4 regions of the Paenibacillus sp. Leaf72 genome follow, and region 4 is predicted to be linked to each of the others. Evidence: riboswitches for the same ligand, from Rfam matches in the RefSeq annotation. Region 4 holds a riboswitch; each other region holds the start of a gene.
The links. A riboswitch is a leader RNA that binds a small molecule or an ion and turns the genes downstream of it on or off. The one in region 4 is predicted to bind cobalamin.
Positions count from the first base shown of each region.

Region 1: it holds a riboswitch for cobalamin, as region 4 does, so the genes downstream of both, ASF12_RS27980 (ABC transporter substrate-binding protein) here and metE (5-methyltetrahydropteroyltriglutamate--homocysteine S-methyltransferase) in region 4, are expected to answer to the same signal.
Region 2: it holds a riboswitch for cobalamin, as region 4 does, so the genes downstream of both, ASF12_RS23045 (ABC transporter substrate-binding protein) here and metE (5-methyltetrahydropteroyltriglutamate--homocysteine S-methyltransferase) in region 4, are expected to answer to the same signal.
Region 3: it holds a riboswitch for cobalamin, as region 4 does, so the genes downstream of both, cobJ (precorrin-3B C(17)-methyltransferase) here and metE (5-methyltetrahydropteroyltriglutamate--homocysteine S-methyltransferase) in region 4, are expected to answer to the same signal.

Region 1 is NZ_LMLV01000033.1:145,923-150,636, reverse strand. It holds gene ASF12_RS27995 (NADH:flavin oxidoreductase) at 1-299, opposite strand, end outside; gene ASF12_RS27990 (ArsR/SmtB family transcription factor) at 386-697, opposite strand; gene ASF12_RS27985 (NADH-dependent flavin oxidoreductase) at 977-2,095, opposite strand; cobalamin riboswitch at 2,225-2,422, shown strand; gene ASF12_RS27980 (ABC transporter substrate-binding protein) at 2,590-4,218, shown strand; gene nikB (nickel ABC transporter permease) at 4,220-4,714, shown strand, end outside.
Region 2 is NZ_LMLV01000030.1:405,364-410,077, reverse strand. It holds gene nikB (nickel ABC transporter permease) at 4-933, opposite strand; gene ASF12_RS23045 (ABC transporter substrate-binding protein) at 953-2,527, opposite strand; cobalamin riboswitch at 2,810-3,072, opposite strand; gene ASF12_RS23040 (hypothetical protein) at 3,298-4,329, shown strand; gene ASF12_RS23035 (LysM peptidoglycan-binding domain-containing protein) at 4,408-4,714, opposite strand, start outside.
Region 3 is NZ_LMLV01000023.1:79,339-84,052, reverse strand. It holds gene ASF12_RS18995 (MMPL family transporter) at 1-57, shown strand, start outside; gene ASF12_RS18990 (hypothetical protein) at 243-566, shown strand; gene ASF12_RS18985 (DUF6376 family protein) at 784-1,257, shown strand; gene ASF12_RS18980 (hypothetical protein) at 1,282-1,551, shown strand; cobalamin riboswitch at 1,688-1,837, shown strand; gene cobJ (precorrin-3B C(17)-methyltransferase) at 2,003-3,844, shown strand; gene ASF12_RS18970 (sirohydrochlorin chelatase) at 3,869-4,714, shown strand, end outside.
Region 4 is NZ_LMLV01000035.1:185,056-189,769, forward strand. It holds gene ASF12_RS32095 (energy-coupling factor ABC transporter substrate-binding protein) at 1-12, shown strand, start outside; gene cbiQ (cobalt ECF transporter T component CbiQ) at 9-821, shown strand; gene ASF12_RS32105 (energy-coupling factor ABC transporter ATP-binding protein) at 808-1,677, shown strand; cobalamin riboswitch at 1,793-1,985, shown strand; gene metE (5-methyltetrahydropteroyltriglutamate--homocysteine S-methyltransferase) at 2,250-4,538, shown strand; gene ASF12_RS32115 (response regulator transcription factor) at 4,713-4,714, opposite strand, start outside.

The DNA of each region.
Region 1 (4,714 bases), on a different contig from region 4:
ATTTTGCCGCCAGCTTGGTGAACGGCTTCAACGACTTTTGCCCAGCCATTTAATGCAGCTTCGCCATGAAAGTTAGGGATGTTTGGATTATCAGTGGCAGCCGGATGGTTAATCAGCGTACCCTCTGTCACAATTAAGCCAACACCGTTTTCGGCGCGGCGTCTATAGTAGGCAACTACATCTTCGCCCGGAACGCCATTTGGAGAAAAACCGCGGGTCATTGGTGCCATTACAATACGGTTAGGCAGTGTAAGTGGACCTGCTGAGAAAGGCTTGAACAACGATTGAATTGAGCTCATGAATAAAATACCTCCTAATTGAATAAAAAATCTATAATTCTATAAAAATAGATATAAAAGCATGAAATGAGCAGGAGTAAGCAAGGTTATAGCTCATCCTGAATCATTTCTTTGAAAAACTGAATGTTAGCTTCATTACGCCTGTAATAGGTGTGCTGCCCGATCCGTTTCGACTCCAGTAAGCCTGCTTTATGCATTTTCACTAAATAGCTGGATATAACGGATTGCGCAAGTCCTGTTTTTTCTGCAAAAGAACCGACACATACGCCTCCAGCAAACTGACACGCATCGGTTAGATGGCATTGAGGCCCAAAATGCTCCTCAGGCGTTTTCAGCCATTTTAAAATATGGTACCGTTTCTCGTTAGACACAGCTTTAAGTATTGACAAAGTATCCATGAGGCTTAGTATATCTATTTTTATAGAAATGTCAAATTGTTGTTTTATAAAATATAGGAACGGGTATCGTAACGCGATCCGTTCTCTATATTTCTCGGACTGAAACGCGCCGCGCCGCCGAAGGACGGCGACAGCCGTTTCACCTTGAAATATAGGAAAGGATGTCCTAACGCGATCCGTTCTCTATATTTCTCGGACTGAAACAAGCCGCGCCGCCGAAGGACGGCGACAGCCGTTTCACCTTGTGCCTATTTGTGAGCGAATGGTTGGATTTTGCGCTTATTCCGTTATCGGGAACCAGCCTGGCGCATGCGTAATCGCTCCCCATAAGCCATTCGGGATGACGAGGCGCTCCTGATCTTGCTTGGATAGCGTAGTCACAATATCCTGCTCGTTGCCTTGCTTGATTTTCTCCGTCCAATCCGGGTCCATAATGAGCTCGCGGCCAAGGGCGATAAACGGCACGCCGGAGTTTTTCGCCTCAAGCGCTTCTTCTGCGGTTGTGATGCTGCCGACACCGATGAACGGAATGTGCTCGCTGTATTTTTCGACGAACCATGCCATGCGGCTTTGCGAATCCTGCTCGCCTCTGCGCGGCTTCGACCAGAAATCTTGAAGCGACACATGCAAATAATCCAGCTTCATCTCGATTAGAGCGTTAACCAGATGGTACGAATGCTCCATCGTTAATCCTTCTTCTTCCGGCTCCTCCGGCGAGAAGCGATAGCCTACAAGAAACGGCTGCGGCGCCATAGCGGCTGCCTTCTTAACAGCTTCAACGACGTAGAGCGGGAACGCCATACGTTTATGAACAGAGCCGCCCCAGTCGTCGGTACGCACATTGGAAGCCGGGGAGTAAAATTGCTGCAGCAGGTAGCCGTTGGCACCGTGAATTTCAACGCCGTCAAAACCAGCCTCAATCGCGCGGCGTGTCGCTTCGCCAAAGTCGGCGATAATCGACTTGATTTCCTCCTCGTTCAGCTCGCGTGGCACAATTCCGCCCTCCTGCTGGGCAATGCTGCTGGCACTCACCAAATCATCATTTGGCACTAGGCCAGGGAAGCATGATCTTCCGCCATGGAAAATTTGCAAAATCGCTTTCGCACCTTGGCTTTTAATAGCATCGGCCAGACGCTTGAGGCTTGGAATCATTGCGTCCGTATCCGCGCCAAATTCGCCGGGGAAGCCTTTGCCGTTGCGGCTCACGTAGACGCACGCTGTAACGACGATGCCGGGCCCAGCACTGCGGCGGCTGTAGTAGGCAAGCTCTTCATCAGGCACTGTGCCGTCCGGATTGGACGAGCAGGTTGTCATGGGCGCCATGACAATTCGATTATGTACAGACATGCCGCTCGCGAAAGTGAATGGTTCAAATAAAGGCTGAAATTGTGGTTTCATCAGTAGTTCCCTCCAGTTACGAAATGCTATGTGCTTTATTTTATATCAGATAATTACGAAAGGAAAGTGGAGTGGAAAGGTTGCTTAAATGAAAGGGCTGGTATATAATCAACCAGATTTGCAAACAACTGAAAAATTGTGGGAATAAGGTGCAACAGCTGCGGCTGGAGCTTAAAAGGGAAGTTCGGTGCAAAACCGACGCGGTCCCGCCACTGTTACGGATTAGCTGAAGCTACAAGGCCACTGATCTCGCTTAGCGGGATTGGGAAGGCAGCTTCCAGTACAATTTCCGGTAGCCAGGAGACCTGCCTGTTCTGACAACACTGCTGTAACCTACGGAGGATAGGGAAGTGTTAGCGCGCATGCTTATTTGCTATGATGGAAAATAACAATAACAGGCAGCTCTATCTTTCCTATGACTGGAGGTAGAGCTGTCTTTTTTTGCGGATTTTTGCAGGAAGATGATTTTGCTAGAGGGAGAGGAAATAGAGAAGATGAAACGTACACAAATGGCAAAAAACAAAAAAACAATAGGTGTTTTATTTAGCCTATGCTTGCTGCTGGCGCTAATGGGGTGCAGTGGCGTTAACGGTTCCAATGAATCAGGCAGCAATAATGAGCTGTCGCAGCAGTCTGCTGCTCCGTCCGCCTCTACAGCAGCTGCTTCTGAAGAAATCGTGCTGGCTGCGCCGCGGGATTTAGCACCGGGACCGCAGGATGCTTATTACACGAGCACCATTCTGTATGTATGGGAGCCGTTGATTTCCGCTTCCGAGGATGGAAAGCCTGCTCCAAAGCTGGCGGAAGCGTGGGAAATGTCTGCTGATGCCAAGGAATGGACCTTCATGCTGCGCAAAGGCGTCACCTTCCATGATGGCGCGCCATTCAACGCGGACGCGGTACTTGCAAATTTTGCCCGTTACAAGCAAGTGAGCCCGAAAAGCTCGCCATTCTATACGCTCGACATCAACAATTCATACCCAAGCCTTCAGGAAGTCGTGAAGGTTGATGATAGCACGATTAAGCTTGTTTTCGACAATCCGCAGCCGACGCTGCTGTATTCGATGATCAACTTTTCAAGCCCGATGTACAGCCCGAATAATTTTGACGAAAATGGCGACTTTAACGGCCTGCCGCAAGGGACAGGCCCTTTCAAGCTTGTGCAGCATGAGAAGGATCAATTTTCACTGCTAGAGGCTTACGACGGTTATTATGGCGAAAAAGCAAAAGCCCAAAAAATCCGCGTCCGCGTCATACCGGACCCTGATACAAGGCTTGCTGCCTTGAAATCTGGAGAGATTTTGGGCGTCATGGATTTGGGCGCTATTCCTCCTGCCCTTGCCGAGGAGCTGCTGAAGGATGAACGCTTTGCTGTATCGACGGCAAAATCGACGATTTCCCATTACCTGCATCCGAACGGTGCCAAAGCGCCATTCAATGATGTGAAAATGCGTCAGGCGCTGAGCCTGATGATTGACCGCGAGCAGCTGGTGAAGGAGCTGTATTTGGGCTATCCGACCGCTACGGCGAACATTTTGAATGCGACATCGCCGTTTTATAAGGACATTCCTGTCGTCCATGATTCAGAAAAGGCAATCGCCCTGGCGCATGAGGTGCTTGGGGACAGCAGGCAGGCGGTTACGCTAATTGTGCCTACCTATGGACTCGATCGTTATCCGTATAAAGCGCAAGCCGAGCTGCTTCAGGCTGTGCTTCAAGAGCTGCAGCTGGACGTGACGATTCAAATATTGGATGGTGCGGCATACAAGGAAGCACAGGCACAAGGAAACTTCGATCTGGCACTGGCCATTCAGGGGCTGCCGAATGGCGATCCTTATTCGATTTTGAACAATTATATGGCGAGCGAAGGCTCAAGCAATATCAGTTATACGCTTGGTTACAGCAATGCCCATGTGGATGAGCTGTTGAAGCAGGTGAAGACGACGCTGGATATGGATGACCGCGCTGCGATTTATAACGAGCTGCAGGATATTGCAGCCGAGGAATTGCCGACGATTCCGCTGTTTAATGATGCGAGCTTAATTGCGTACAGCAAAGAAATTACCGGATACGGTGCACTTGTGTATGGTACAACGCTGCCGCAGCTGGAGCGGGTGCAATAAGATGGCCTATTTCATTCGGAGGTTGGCGGCGGCGGTTCCCGTTCTGATTGGCATTACGTTTATAGCCTTTGCCTTAAGCGTCGCTTCTCCGGGTGATCCGGCTGTCGAACTGCTGAGCATGAACGGCTTCAGCCAGCCGACCGAAGAGCAAATTGCTTTGAAAAGAGAAGAGATGGGGCTGAATGATCCGCTGCTCATTCAGTATGGCCATTGGTTATCAAAGGCGCTGCAAGGTGATCTTGGCACGTCTTATATGACGAAGGAATCGGTTAGCGGCGAGCTGCTGCGCCGCCTGCCAGCAACATTAAGCCTATCTTTGCTAGCTGTCCTGTTCGCCGTCCTGCTTGGAGTGCCATCCGGCATGCTCATGGCGATCCGGCGCAATCGGCTGTTCGATCATATCGGCAGGGCGCTTGCGCTGATTTTGGTTTCCATTCCTGGATTTTGGCTGGCGATCATGCTCATTGCCTTATGGTCGGAGAAGCTGCAGCTGCTC
Region 2 (4,714 bases), on a different contig from region 4:
CTCCTAGCTTGCCCGCAGCCGCGGGTCCAAGCGCACATAAAAAACTTCCACCGCCAAATGGATTGCGACAAACAAGAAGGAGGTGAATACGACATAACCTTGAATGACCGGATAATCCCGCGCCGTTATCGCTTCAATAATATATTTGCCTACACCGGGCCAGGAAAAGATCGTCTCAACGATCACATTGCCTCCCAGCATAAAAGCAAAGCTTGTCCCCAGCATCGATAAGATCGGCAAAAAGGCATGCTTGAACACTTGAAAAATGAATATTCTTCCTTTGGATAAGCCTCTCGCACGCGATGCTTTGACGAAGTTCTGGTTGTTCATCTCCAGCATATTCGTCCGCAAAACCCGGGCATAGACCGCGCCAAGCCCTAGGCCAAGCGTAACCGCCGGCATGAGGAGATGAGCAAAGCCCCCGCGTCCCATGGAAGGCAGCCAGCCTAGCCGGACCGAGAAAAAATAAATCAATAAAAAACCGAGCCAAAAGGAGGGGATCGAGGCGCCCAGCAGCGCAAGGATTCGGCCTATCCGGTCCAGCAGCCCTGTTGAAAAGATTGCGGTCACCATGCCTATAAGGCACGTTGCCAGCAGCATGACCAATGCGCCAGCAGAAGCAAGCTCCAGTGTGGCGGGCAGCCTTTTGAGCAGTTCCCCGGCAACCGGCTCCTTGGACATATAAGATGTCCCCCACTGCCATGTAAATACATCGCCTAGCCAGCCTATATATTGACTCCACAAGGAATCCGTCAGTCCCATTTCCTCCCGGAGCGCGTCAATCGCCTCCTGCGAGGCCGGGATATTATGCGTGGTCAGCAAAATTCTCGCCGGATCGCCTGGAGATACCCGCATTAATATGAAGGTAAGCGTCGCTACGCAAAAAATGACGAGCAGCATTTGCGCGACGCGTTCTAGCCAAAAACGAAGCATACTTAAGTTCACCCTTTACTTAAGGGATATCGACTTCAGCCGTCACATAATAATATTCGATCGGATGCGGTATGAAGCCCGTTACCCCTTTTTTCACGCCAAATACATTGTCAGGATGTACGATAAACGACTGCGGCAAATCAGCATTAATAATATCTTGGGCCTGTATCGCAAGCGCATAACGCGCATCGGTATCCGCCGTATCGTTAAGCTTATCGATTACCGTCTCAAGCGGCTTCGATTCATAATGGCTGACATTCGATTCGCTAGCAGCTTGATAGAAAATGTTCAAGAAATATTGCGGATCGCCCGTCTGCGCCGTCAGCATGCTGTACATCGCAAGGTCCCAATCGGACTTCGCAAGCTCAGCGTCAATATTTTCAACCTTGCGTATTTTCACGGTAATTCCTTCATTAAGCAGTTGATTTTGAATAACCTCTGCCATAACCGACAGCTCTGGGCGGTGCGGGAACGTAAGGAGCGTCGCCTCGAACGGCTTGCCTTCCTTCTCCCACATGCCTTCCGCATTTTTCTGCCAGCCGCCAGCGGTCAGCAATTGCTCCGTCGTTTCCCCTGCTGCTTGCTCCGCCACTTTGCCGAATGGCAAAATTTCCGGGAACGGGCTTTTCGCTTTCGTGCCGTAACCACGCATAACCGATTCAATAATCGCCTCGCGCGGAATCGCTTGATCTACAACCTCGCGGTTCGATTTTTCTTTAAACAAAGCAGAATTCATATTAAATAATACCATATGTGTACGAACCGATGGGGCAGACAGCACTTCCAGCTTGCTGTCCTTCTCTACCAGCTCAATGCTGTCAATCGGAATGTCCGTTGCGACATCTACTTCACCAGCTTGCAGCGCCATCAGACGCGTGTTGCCATCGGTTACAAACTTCATCGTCACTTCTGAAAGCTTTGCGGGTTCCCCCCAATAGCCATCATAACGCTCAACAACAAGCGATACGTCTTTCGTAAATTGCTTGATTTTGAAAGCTCCCGTCATGGCCGGGTAGCTGCCCGCTTCCTTCATGCTGTCAACATCAAGAATAATCGTGCTTGGATCAGCCAAGCTGGAAATGATCGCCGAGTTCGGCTGTGTCGTAATCATTTTCAGCTCGTCAGGCGCAAGCACTTCAATATCTTTAACCAGAAGCAAATCCTTCGCCAAATGGCTGTTCGCAATGGAACGCAGCAGCGATGCTTTTACGCTTTCAGCATCCATTTTTTTGCCGTTGTGGAACGTTACGCCCGTTTCCAGCTTGAACGTCCACGTATTAGCATCCTCCTGCTTCCATTCCTTCGCGAGCCAAGCGGATGGCTGCAGCTGCTCATTCAATTTAATCAGCGTTTCCCCTGCGCCCGAGCGCATAACATCCCAGCTATCGTCGCCATGCGGATCAACGCCTGCAGGGTTCCAAGTGTACGCCATTGTTAGTGTTTTTTTAGCGGCAGCAGCGTTGTTTCCCGAGGCAGCATCCGTGCCCTGCTCTGCGTTTTGGCCAGCATTCGTGCTGCATCCTGCAAGGACCAGCATCAAGCAAACGATCATCATTCCAAGTGACAAGCTAAGCGGCTTCTTCGTGTGGTTCATTTTTCTTTTGTCTCCCCTTCTAGTAAGCGTAAACGGCCGAAAGCCGTCCTGTGGCGGCAAAGCTACCGTTTCGCGTAGAAATATAGAGAAAGGATAGAAAAATCATATCTTTTCTCTATATTTAAAAAAAGCATCCCCGACCCTTAAAAAGCAGTCAGAAATGCTTTTATGTTAAATAACTAAACCTTATCTGCGTCTGCTCGCCATGAAGCAACAAATAATCGTTAGACATTTTGCAATAAATGGGCATAACCAACCACCTCCCTAAGCACCGTAGGTCAAACAGTGATGTTAAAACAGGCAGGTCTCCTGACTTGGGGCCTCCCTCTCTTCCCTTCCCAGCTAGGGTAAGCATCTGCTATTCGTCTTGCGACGAAAAGAAGCTCATCAGCCAGTGGCTTATTTGTGAGGGGAGCGCAGCCTGTGTAAGCTGCTGCCCTTTACAGTGGCGGGTCCGTGTCGGCCTTTAACCGAACTTCCCTTTTAAGCGAACGAAGACGTATAAGTTCCAGCCAACATTTCGCACCTATTTTCATTCAAGTATGAAGTTTTGCAGGCTCATAAGCCCGTCCTGTCCGTAATCCATTCTTAATCATAGGGAGGAAGCGGGAATCTGTCAATGGCTTTAATTCGAAAATGAAAGTGTTTTCAACATAAAACTTTCATATTTTTTCCAGTAATGTTATATTGAAATTACTTCACGCATGATGAGCTTATTTATTAAATTAATCCAATAGATAACCTAATCAAATAGAAAAGGAATGATCACAGTGACGGTGAAAATCCTTCCAGTTGAAGAAAAGCAAATTATTGATTCATATTGGTTTTACAGTGATTTTTATTCTATTATCTCGCGTGTGGACTCGAAAAAATTATGGTTTATGAATAATTATATTAATTTATTCGATATTCCTGATCCAAACCAATTATATACCTTTTTCTTCAACGGTTATTATAGAGATAAAATGGTTGAGTTTTATGACTGCCCATTTATTGATTTTCAGCGGATAGCGCTAGATAGGCAAAGCTCAACGATTTTAAATAACGACCTGTTTGATTTTATAAAAGCATCGATTGATGGCGGCTATTATGTAATCGTTATGATCGACCGTTTTCATATTAAAGAGTATGAAATTTCGGCAAGATCCCCACATGAAGTCATGATAAATGGGTATGATGATGCAAATAAAAAGCTGTACTTTTGTGACAATAATGCCAACGGAAAATATTCAACGAATATCACCTGTGATTACGAAGCTTTTCATAGAGCATTTCATATATTAGAAATCGATGCCCATGATTTTAAAGACCATCTTTATTTATTGAAGCCGCTCGAAAATACCGATTATACTTTTTCTCTAACATATGTGAAAAATACGATGAATGCCTACCTCTTGTCTAAGGCACATACGGATGAACATTATAACCAAGCTTTAGGCACACCCGGGCTAACCTTCGGTATTAATGTTTACGACAAGGCCTCCGAGTATTTAAAATATTTGGCTCAAGAAGAGGTAGTATTTGATATTAGATCGTTCCACCTGCTTTACGACCATAAGAAATGCATGACCATGCGATTAAACTACATGATTAATAACCATCATTTGATTGATGATAATCAAATTTTAAGCAGATGGAGAAAGCTGGAGGCTACTGCGCAGGCTGTAAGAAATTCCATCTTAAAATATTGGCTTACTCGAAGCTCGGATACGTTGTACAAGCAAATGGAGCAGCTGCAAAAATTGAAGGAGACGGAAAAGATTTTGCTGCAGGAGATTGTAGATCAGTTGAAGGATGGTTAGATTTATTAACAAATCAGAGAGCACCTCTTCTCCGTTATGAAGAAAAGGTGCTTTGCTATTAACTTATTAATTTAAAAACTAGCGGCTAATCCAAGGGCTGCTGTTTTGCTTGCTCGTTCTAGAACGAGGGGCAACGGTGCGAATTACCGCTTTTTTATTGGATTTGCGCTGCGCATTGTTTTTGCCGTTTTTCACATTGATTGTCGTTGTTTCTTTTACTTGCTCATCCTCTTCGCGCTTATCCTTGCAGCCGCAATTGCATGGCTTTTGTGACTCAACTCCTGCGGTTTGCATAGGATAATATCCGTAAGGCGGGAACGGAGGAAATGCTGAGACGGGATAGCCGTTGCAGTTGTTGCCGATTGGCGACACCATTCCGCCATAA
Region 3 (4,714 bases), on a different contig from region 4:
GCAGAGCTAGTGGGAGAAGAACAAAGCAAGTCTGGCAAGCATAGGCAAATCGTTTAAATCGCATTATTATTTGCAGCAGCAAAGCGCCTTTCTGTCTGGTCGGCATGACCAGGAGGGAAAGGCGCTTTTTATTTTGCTGCTAATATATGTACAGGTGTGAAAATTCCATAGGCCAAGCTTCCGTTCTGGGCGCACAGGAATAAAATGAGGGGAAACGAAAAGCGCAAAGGAGGTTCGCCAAAATGAGAAAGAGGTTCCTTCGTCTAATATTTATCGTAGTCCTGTTTATTGGAATAAGCCTCTGGAGTTCCGCATCGCTATCCGTGTCCGCAGCAGATGTCTGTACTCCTGCAAATAATGAGCAGCAGACGAATGCTGCCGCCTCATCGCCAACCGACTCCCCCTGTAATGAACATGCGGGTCATGAGGCTCCAGATCCGGCTGCAACCGCTCCCGGGGATCAGTTGACCGATGAGCAGGCCGGGTGGCTGCTTACAGGTGTCATTGCTTTATTTCTCATTATCGTCGTCATATGGCGCCAGCATGCTTTCAAGTCGAAGCGTTAGCTGCCAAAGGAGTGGCGCAGCTTAATGATAGGGCTGCATCGTTATGCCGCAGACGCGAACAATAGCCAGCGTGCATTTTAGCTATCTGCGGCCTCATGTTTTATTTTTCTATTAAATGATGGACAAGCTTAATGATAAGACGAAATGCAACCGTTTGGACGCATCTGCCGTATAAGTAGTGCTCTGTGTAAGACAGGCGGAAAGGAAGAGATTAAACATGGCCATTCGTTCAGGAAAAAGCATACTTTTAATCATTGGAATGTTATTATTAGGAGGATGCTCGTTATTTGAGGAAGCCAAGCAGACGGTCAATTCCGTATCAAACTCGGCCGAATATGTGACGGGAGCAGCAACGTACATGCAGACGCTGACAAATTTCAGCGAGCAGGCGACGCAGCTTGCGGAGCAAGCCGTAAACGATGCGAGTGCACGCGCTGATTATAAAGAACAGCTGGTAGCTGTGCAGGAGTCCATCAAGCAGTTTGGCGAGCTGCACGCGCCGGATTTTGCCAAGGACGTCCATCAGTCCGTGGTCGATTATAATTTGAAGCTGCAGGAAAGCATTGATGCGGTGCTGAAGCAGATCGAAGACGGCAAAGCATTGATTGACGCAACGGAAATTCCAAATACGATTAACAAAATCAACGAGCTGTTAAATCAAGTGAATCAACTTCAGCAGCTGGTATCGTAACGGTAAAGAGAGGAAGAGTGGAAGATGAAAGTAAATATTTTGCATGCTAGCATGACGAACTCCAAGGAATCCGGTTTCGTAGGCAAGGTTCATTTTGAAGTAGAGGGCCAGACGAACCAATACGAAATTACCCTTCATAGCCGCAAGGCGACAGAGTGGGGCTACGGTTTGTTTTTTCTGAATGAATCGGGCAAGGAAGAAGATCTTTTGGCGGTTGAGGATGAGCTGGAAGAGGACGATGAACTGTTTGATTCCCTCGTGAATGCAGCTTGGGAAACGCTTGAGAAGAAATAAATAGCTCCGGTAAAAAATAGAGCTGGTGTCAGCCTGGACATGCTGTCCGTGCTTGCGCCGGCTCTATTTGCGCCAAGGCTGATGGCATAAACGCACTTGTCGATCATACAATCTAATGTTATCATTAAGATTACAATTTAATAGGAAGGGAATAAGTGTCAGCAGGCGCCAAAGCGCCCAAGTTGACTTAATAGGGAAGTCGGTGAGAGACCGGCGCGGACCCGCCACTGTATGAAGCGTCCTAACGCTTCAAAGCCAGGAGACCTGCTTATTTCAACGACACTGTAAACCTACGTGGATATTAGGAAGGTGTTAGAGATTGGATGGCCCTTCGCTGTCTGCGTTTAACAAGGACATTGGTCTTTTCAAGCATTTCTAACACATATCGTTAGAGGTGCTTTTTTTGTTGGATAGAAATTGTAAATTGCTACATAGAAGGAGTTGGGCATCAATGAGTGAAGCAGGCGTCGGCAAGCTGTTAATTATCGGATTCGGCCCAGGGAGCTTCGAGCATATTACGAAACGCGCCCGTGAAGCGATTCAGGAGAGCGATATTGTCATCGGCTACAACACGTATGTCGACTTGATTCGGGAGCTAATCAGCGATCAGGCGATTGTGCGTACGGGGATGACAGAGGAGGTCAGCCGGGCGCAGGAAGCGGTGCGCCAAGCGGAGAACGGCAAGAAGGTAGCCGTTATATCAAGCGGCGATGCGGGCGTATACGGCATGGCAGGACTCGTGTATGAGGTGCTGATTGAGAAAGGCTGGAAGCGTAATGGCGGGGTAGAGGTTGAAGTGATTCCCGGCATTTCTGCCATTAACTCGACAGCATCCCTGCTTGGCGCGCCGATAATGCATGATGCTTGCACGATCAGCCTGAGCGATCATTTGACGCCTTGGGAGCTGATTGCGCGCAGGGTAGAAGCGGCCGGACAAGCGGATTTCGTCATTGCGCTTTATAACCCGCGCAGCGGCAGAAGAACGCGGCAAATCGTGGAGACTCAGCGGATTTTGCTCAAATACCGCTCGCCAGATACGCCGGTAGGCATTGTGAAAAGCGCGTACCGCGACCGTGAAGACATTGTCGTGACGACGCTTGCCCGTATGCTTGACCATGATATCGGCATGCTGACAACAGTCGTCATCGGCAACTCGACGACCGTCAATTATGACGGGCTAATGATTACGCCGCGCGGCTATCAGCGCAAATATACGCTTGGCGAAGGCGCGCAGCCTTTGAAGCCCCACCAGCGTCTGCAAGAGAAGAATGAGCCGTGGGCGCTTCATACGGCAGGAATGCCTGAGCTTCCAGCGGACGGGGGCTATCGTGCGGATGAATATGACGCGACGGACCAGCTGCTCAAGCGGGAGGAGCCGCAGGCGGTTGCGCCAGATGAACCGAGAAATGATAATGGACAGGGCGGCGGAGTGGCGGTTGCAGTAGCCCCCCCGGTTGCGCCCGTGAAGCCGGCCCCAGCCCCAATAAATACAGCCGTTTCAATGAGGGCAGAGGCTGCCCCGGCACCTGCAGTATCGCCTCTGCATTTGGCGATGGAAGCGGTTCTCCTGAATGATCGCAGCAAGGGGATCGAGCCTAGTGCGGCGTTTGGCGCAGTATCGAGCCCTATGCCTGTGTTTGCGCAGCAATCGGTACTTGAGTTTGCCGTAAGCCCAGGTGTCGCGACAAAAAACTTCACGCCCCAGCAGCTCGTAGCATTGGCGCAGGCTGTTGGCGAGAAGGGTTCGATTGAATATACGCCGCATCATCATTTGCTGGTGCGGATTCCAACATCGGACCCGGACAGTGTGACGGCGAAGCTGCGCGCGGATGGGCTCAGCCTAGCTCCAATCGGTGATGTACTGCAATTGAAGGCTTGCGATTTTTGCAATCTGGAGAAGGCGGAATCGGTGCCTTATGCCGATGAGCTGCAAGACAAGATCGGCGGCATGGCAATGCCGAAGGAGCTGCGTGTCGGGTTCAATGGCTGCGGCATGGCATGTTATGGCGCAGTTAACGAGGATATCGGCATCGTGTATCGCCGTGGCAAATTCGATTTGTTCCTCGGCGGCAAAACCGTCGGCCGCAACGCGCATGCCGCGCAGCCGGTTGCCGAAGGCATTGCCGTCGACGAAATCGTGCCACTGATTGAACGCATTATTGCTCTTTATAAATCGGAAGGCCATCCGAATGAGCGCTTTCATAAATTTTTCAAACGAATGGGTCAAATAGAAGGCTATCGCTATCAGGAGCTGCCTGTTTTTCATATCGAAGACGCATTGTGCGGAGACTAGCGACAGCAAGGGAGATGAAGGAAGATGGATGCGGTTTTGTTTGTAGGGCACGGAAGCCGGGATGAGAGAGGCAATGAAGAGGTACGCGAGTTTGTCGCCTCTGTAGCTTCAACACTGAAAGCAGATTTGGTAGAGCTGTGCTTTCTGGAGTTTGTCACGCCGACGATGAAGCAGGGCTTTGATATTTGCGTATCAAAAGGGGCGACCCGGATCGCCGTCATTCCGATTACGTTATTTTCGGCAGGGCATGCAAAGCTGCATATGCCAGCAGCAATTGATGAGGCAAAGCTGCGTTACCCAGCTGTAAATATTATTTATGGACGGCCAATTGGCGTCCACGATCAGGTGCTGGAAATTTTGACCTCCCGCCTTGGCGAAGCGGTTGCCGCAGAGGAAAGCGAGCTTGCGGATACGGCCATTTTGATCGTCGGCCGGGGCAGCAGCGATGCGGATGCGAACAGTGAGCTATTCAAAATTTCCCGCTTGTTCTGGGAGCGTCTAAAAGTGAAATGGGTCGAAACCGCCTTTATTGGCGTTACGGCACCTTTGATGGATGAAGGAGTAGAGCGCTGCCTCAAGCTGGGCGCGCGCAAAGTCATTATACTGCCTTATTTCCTGTTTACCGGTGTCTTAATTAAACGGATGGAAGCGGCGATGGAGCAATATACGGCTGCATATCCGGATACGGAATTTGTGCTTGCAGAATATTTCGGCTTCCACCCGCTGCTTAAAGAGATTTTGAAAGACCGCGCAGCAGAAGCGCTGCAGGACGAAGTGAAGATGAACTGCGATATGTGCCAGTTCCGCCTGCAAGCGATGAAAGATCATGACCATCACCACCACCATGATCACGATCACGACCATCACGAC
Region 4 (4,714 bases):
AAGCAGCAATGATGAAATGGATTGATACGATTTCTTATTCCAATAAGCTGCGGGATTTACCCGCCATTTGGAAATGCGGGCTTGCAGCCCTTCTGCTGCTGCTTGCCTATATCGCTCATCCGCTCGTACAGCTTGTCATTTTCGGATGGCTTGCACTGTGGACGGTCGGCTATGCGAAAGTGCCCGCTAAGCTTTATGCGGCGCTGCTTTTCTCCTCTTGCCTGCTGTTCATTCTCAGCTTGCCCGCGCTGCTCATTGAATTCAGCAATAGCAGCAGCGAAGCGGGAAGCTTGGCGGCAGCGAAAGCAGGCTGGATGCTCGTTTCATGGAAGCCGCTTAGCCTGTATGTGCCAGAGGCATCGTTAGGGCTGGCCGGACATATTTTTACGCGTATTCTTGCTTGCCTGGCATGTATGTTTTTTATCACCTTGACGACCCCCTTCCCGGATCTGCTGCAAGTGCTGAAGCGGTTGAAAATGCCGCAAATTGTACTGGAGCTCATGATTATTATGTATCGCTTCATCTTTCTGCTGCTGGATACGGCGGGGGCTATGCTGGTCGCGCAGCGTGCACGCGGCGGTCAACACGGTTTTAAAGGCAAATTGCAGGGTACGGCGGCGATTGCTGTGCGGCTCTTCGTCAAAACGATGCATCGATACAAGGGGCTCTCGAATGGGCTTATGGCAAGAGGATTTACGAATGAAATCCGTCTTGCGCCTAGTGTAAAGCGGACGGTTCGCCTCCGATATTGGGCGGAAGCGGGGCTCGGCTTAACGATTTTGCTGGCAGCAGAGCTATGGCTTCGGTATGGAGGTGAATAAGCTGGCGGATAACGATCGGGCATCAACCATTATGGAAATGAACCAAGTGAGCTATGCTTATCCCGGAACGGACAAGACCGCTTTAAACGGGCTAGAGCTGCGTATTCCGGCGAACAAGAAGATAGCGCTGTGCGGGCATAATGGCTCGGGCAAGTCGACGCTCTTCTTGCAGCTTATTGGCATTAATCGTCCGGAATCCGGTTTTGTCAGCTGGCGCGGCGAGCCGCTTTCTTACAAGCCCAGAGAGCTTGCCAGCTTGAGACGGCGCGTCGGCCTTGTTTTTCAGGACCCGGAGCATCAGCTCATTTTGAATACCGCTTATGAGGATATTTCCTATGGGCTGCGCAATGCGGGGCTTCAAGAAGTGGAAATTGACAGACGTACGGCGCGCATCGTTCAGCAGCTGAACTTGCAGGAACTGGCGCATAAGCCGCTGCATCATCTCAGCCTTGGGCAAAAGAAGCGAGTCGCTCTTGCCGGCGTACTGGCCCTGGAGCCGGAGTTAGTGCTGCTTGATGAGCCGGCTGCTTATCTCGATCCGATATCGGAGCAGCGGCTGATGGCTGAGCTGGACCGCATTCATGCCAGCGGCATAACGCCGGTTATGGCGACGCATGACATGAATATGGCCTATGCTTGGGCGGATTGGATTTTCATCATGAATGAGGGCCGCTGTATATTGGAGGGTACGCCGGAGACGGTATTTCGCGAAGGCGAGCGTCTCAGAAGCCTTGGACTCACGCTGCCAATGGTGCTGGAAGCTTGGGAGGCACTGCCGCCTGAGCTGCGAGGAGAACAGCAGGCGCCGCGTACGCTCGCGCAATTTAAAGCGGCTGTAAAATCTTTTGTTGTATAAAAACGCAAAAATTCGTATATTTATACATGTTGCTTGAAATATAGGAAAGGATATGATTTTTCCATCCTATCTCTATATTTCTCCGTTTCACCTTGTATAAATAAAGATCGACCAACTAAATAGCGAGGAATAGGGTGCTCTTGCGTAACGTCTTGAGCTTAAAAGGGAAGTCCGGTGCAATACCGGCGCGGTCCCGCCACTGTAACAGCGGAGTTTTGCGCAATAAAGCCACTGGCATGATGCCGGGAAGGCGAGCGCAGCGATGATGATGCTGGAGCCAGGAGACCTGCCTTATTCTATACACTGCAGTACCTACGGGAGATAGGGAGGTGTTAAAGATGGCAGCCATCGTTTGTTGAAACGAGGGGCGTCTTTACCCACATTTCTGTACAGGGTAGGACGTCCCTTTTTGCAGTTTCTGGCTGGCAGCAAATTGGATGTATAGGGAAAGGCCGCCGCGAAGAAATTCGCTCGCACTGCCATAAGTATATATCTGAGTTTGTTGATGAAATAACAAAGGATTATAACATCCATCCACAAGGATGAATAATGAAAAACAGGAGGCAATAACAATGAGTCAAGTAAAAAGCAGCAGTTTGGGATATCCGCGTATCGGTGAAAACAGAGAATGGAAAAAAGCTCTGGAGGCATTCTGGAGCGGCAAGCTTGCGGAAGCGGCTTTCTTGAAGCAGCTGGAGACGATTCGTCTAAACCATCTCCAATTGCAAAAACAGGCCGGCATTGATCTCATTCCGGTAAATGATTTTTCGTATTATGACCATATCCTTGATACAGCTGCGATGTTTGGCGTCGTGCCTGAGCGCTTTGGCTATACAGGCAGCCCCGTATCGGTAATGACCTATTATGCAATGGCGCGAGGCAACAAAACCGCTTCGGCATCCGAGATGACGAAATGGTTCAATACGAACTATCACTACATCGTTCCTGAGCTGAAAGGCATTACGCCGGCGCTGACCGAGAACCGTCCGTTGATCGCTTACCGCGAAGCAAAGGAAAAGCTGGGCATCGAAGGCAAACCAGTCATTGTTGGACCTTATACATTCCTCAAGCTGTCTAAAGGCTATGCCGCTTCTGAGCTTGCTACAGTTGCTGCTCAGTATGTTCCGCTGTATGCACAGGTGCTGCGCGAGTTGGAGCAAGAAGGCGTACAATGGGTGCAAATGGATGAGCCTTCGCTTGTAACAGACGTTTCCGAAGCAGATTTGGCGCTTGTGCAAAGCATTTATGCCCAGCTTCATGAAGCGGCACCTAAGCTCAATTTGCTGCTGCAAACGTATTTTGAATCGGTTCAGCATTATGCTGCAATCGCGGCTTTGCCTGTACAGGGCTTAGGTCTGGACTTCACAGCTGGCGCTGAAAAGAACCTGCAGCAGCTGGAGTCAATCGGCTTCCCACAGGACAAAGTGCTGGGTGCAGGCGTTATTGACGGCCGCAATATTTGGCGGGCGGATCTTCAGGAGCGCAAAGCGCTGCTTGCCCGTATTGCTAAAGTCGTGCCAAACGACCGACTGATTGTAAGCTCCTCTTGCAGCCTGCTGCATGTACCTGTGTCAGCGGCTCTTGAAACGGCACTGCCGGCAGAGCTTGCAGGCGCACTGGCGTATGCCAATGAGAAGCTGGAGGAAATTGCCGTTCTGGCAACTGCGCTGAATGAAGGAGAAGCAGCGGTAAAAGAGGCGTTTGATCGCAATGCAGCAGCTTTGGCTGCACTTGCCGCATCGCCGTCCCGTGGCCGTGCGAGCGTCCATGCCGCTGTAGCGAGCATTGATGCGCAGCCATCGGAGCGCAAAGCGGTATTTGCAGAGCGCCAAGTGAGCCAGAAGGAACGCTGGCAGCTGCCATTCCTGCCGACAACGACAATCGGCAGCTTCCCACAAACGGCGGAAGTTCGCCAAGCGAGACGGCAATGGCGTCGTGGTGATTTGGGCGAGGAGCAATACCGCGTATTCATTAAGGAGCAAATTCAGCATTGGATCAAGCTGCAGGAAGAGATCGGCCTTGATGTTCTCGTTCATGGAGAGTTTGAGCGTACGGATATGGTTGAGTTTTTCGGAGAGAAGCTGGAAGGCTTTGCTTTCACGAAAAATGGCTGGGTGCAATCCTATGGCTCGCGCTGCGTAAAACCGCCAGTCATTTACGGCGATGTGCAGTTCAGCAAGCCGATGACTGTCGAAGAAACCGTTTATGCGCAGTCGCTGACTTCTAAACCGGTGAAAGGCATGCTGACGGGCCCGATTACGATTTTGAACTGGTCGTTCGTTCGCAGCGACTTGACTCGTGAGCAGGTTGCTTACCAAATCGCGCTTGCCTTGGCAGAAGAAGTGAAGGCGCTGGAGGAAGCGGGCATTGAAATGATTCAGGTGGATGAGCTTGCCCTTCGTGAAGGCTTGCCGCTAAAACGTGAAGATTGGGAGCACTATTTGAACTGGGCTGTGCTTGCCTTCCGCTTGTCCACTTCTGACGTTAAGGATACGACGCAAATTCACACGCATATGTGCTATTGCGAGTTCCATGACATCATTGATTCCATTCGCGCGCTGGATGCCGACGTTATTTCCATCGAAACGTCCCGCAGCCATGGCGAGCTGATTCACAGCTTCGAGGAGCACACGTATGAGCTGGGTATTGGCCTTGGCGTATACGATATTCACAGCCCTCGCGTGCCGGAGGTAGAGGAAATGACATCGATGATCAAACGCGCTCTGAACGTGCTTGAGCCAGAATTGTTCTGGATTAACCCGGACTGCGGACTTAAAACACGTGGTGTAGATGAGACTGTGGCATCGCTGCGCAACATGATCCAAGCGACTGAGCAAGTACGGGAGCAGTTGGCTAAGTAATTGTAATAAGCATGGTTATTAAAAAAGCTCCGCTTGCGCTGATTGGCGCAAGCGGAGCTTTTGCTTTACTTGGAAGCGGGGAGGGTCAAAGCCGGGGAGCGGCGTGCCACAACAGGCAGGCAAAAGCATGCCATTAGGAGGGGATGTTTTTGCCTGCCTGCTTCAGCCGCCCGCTT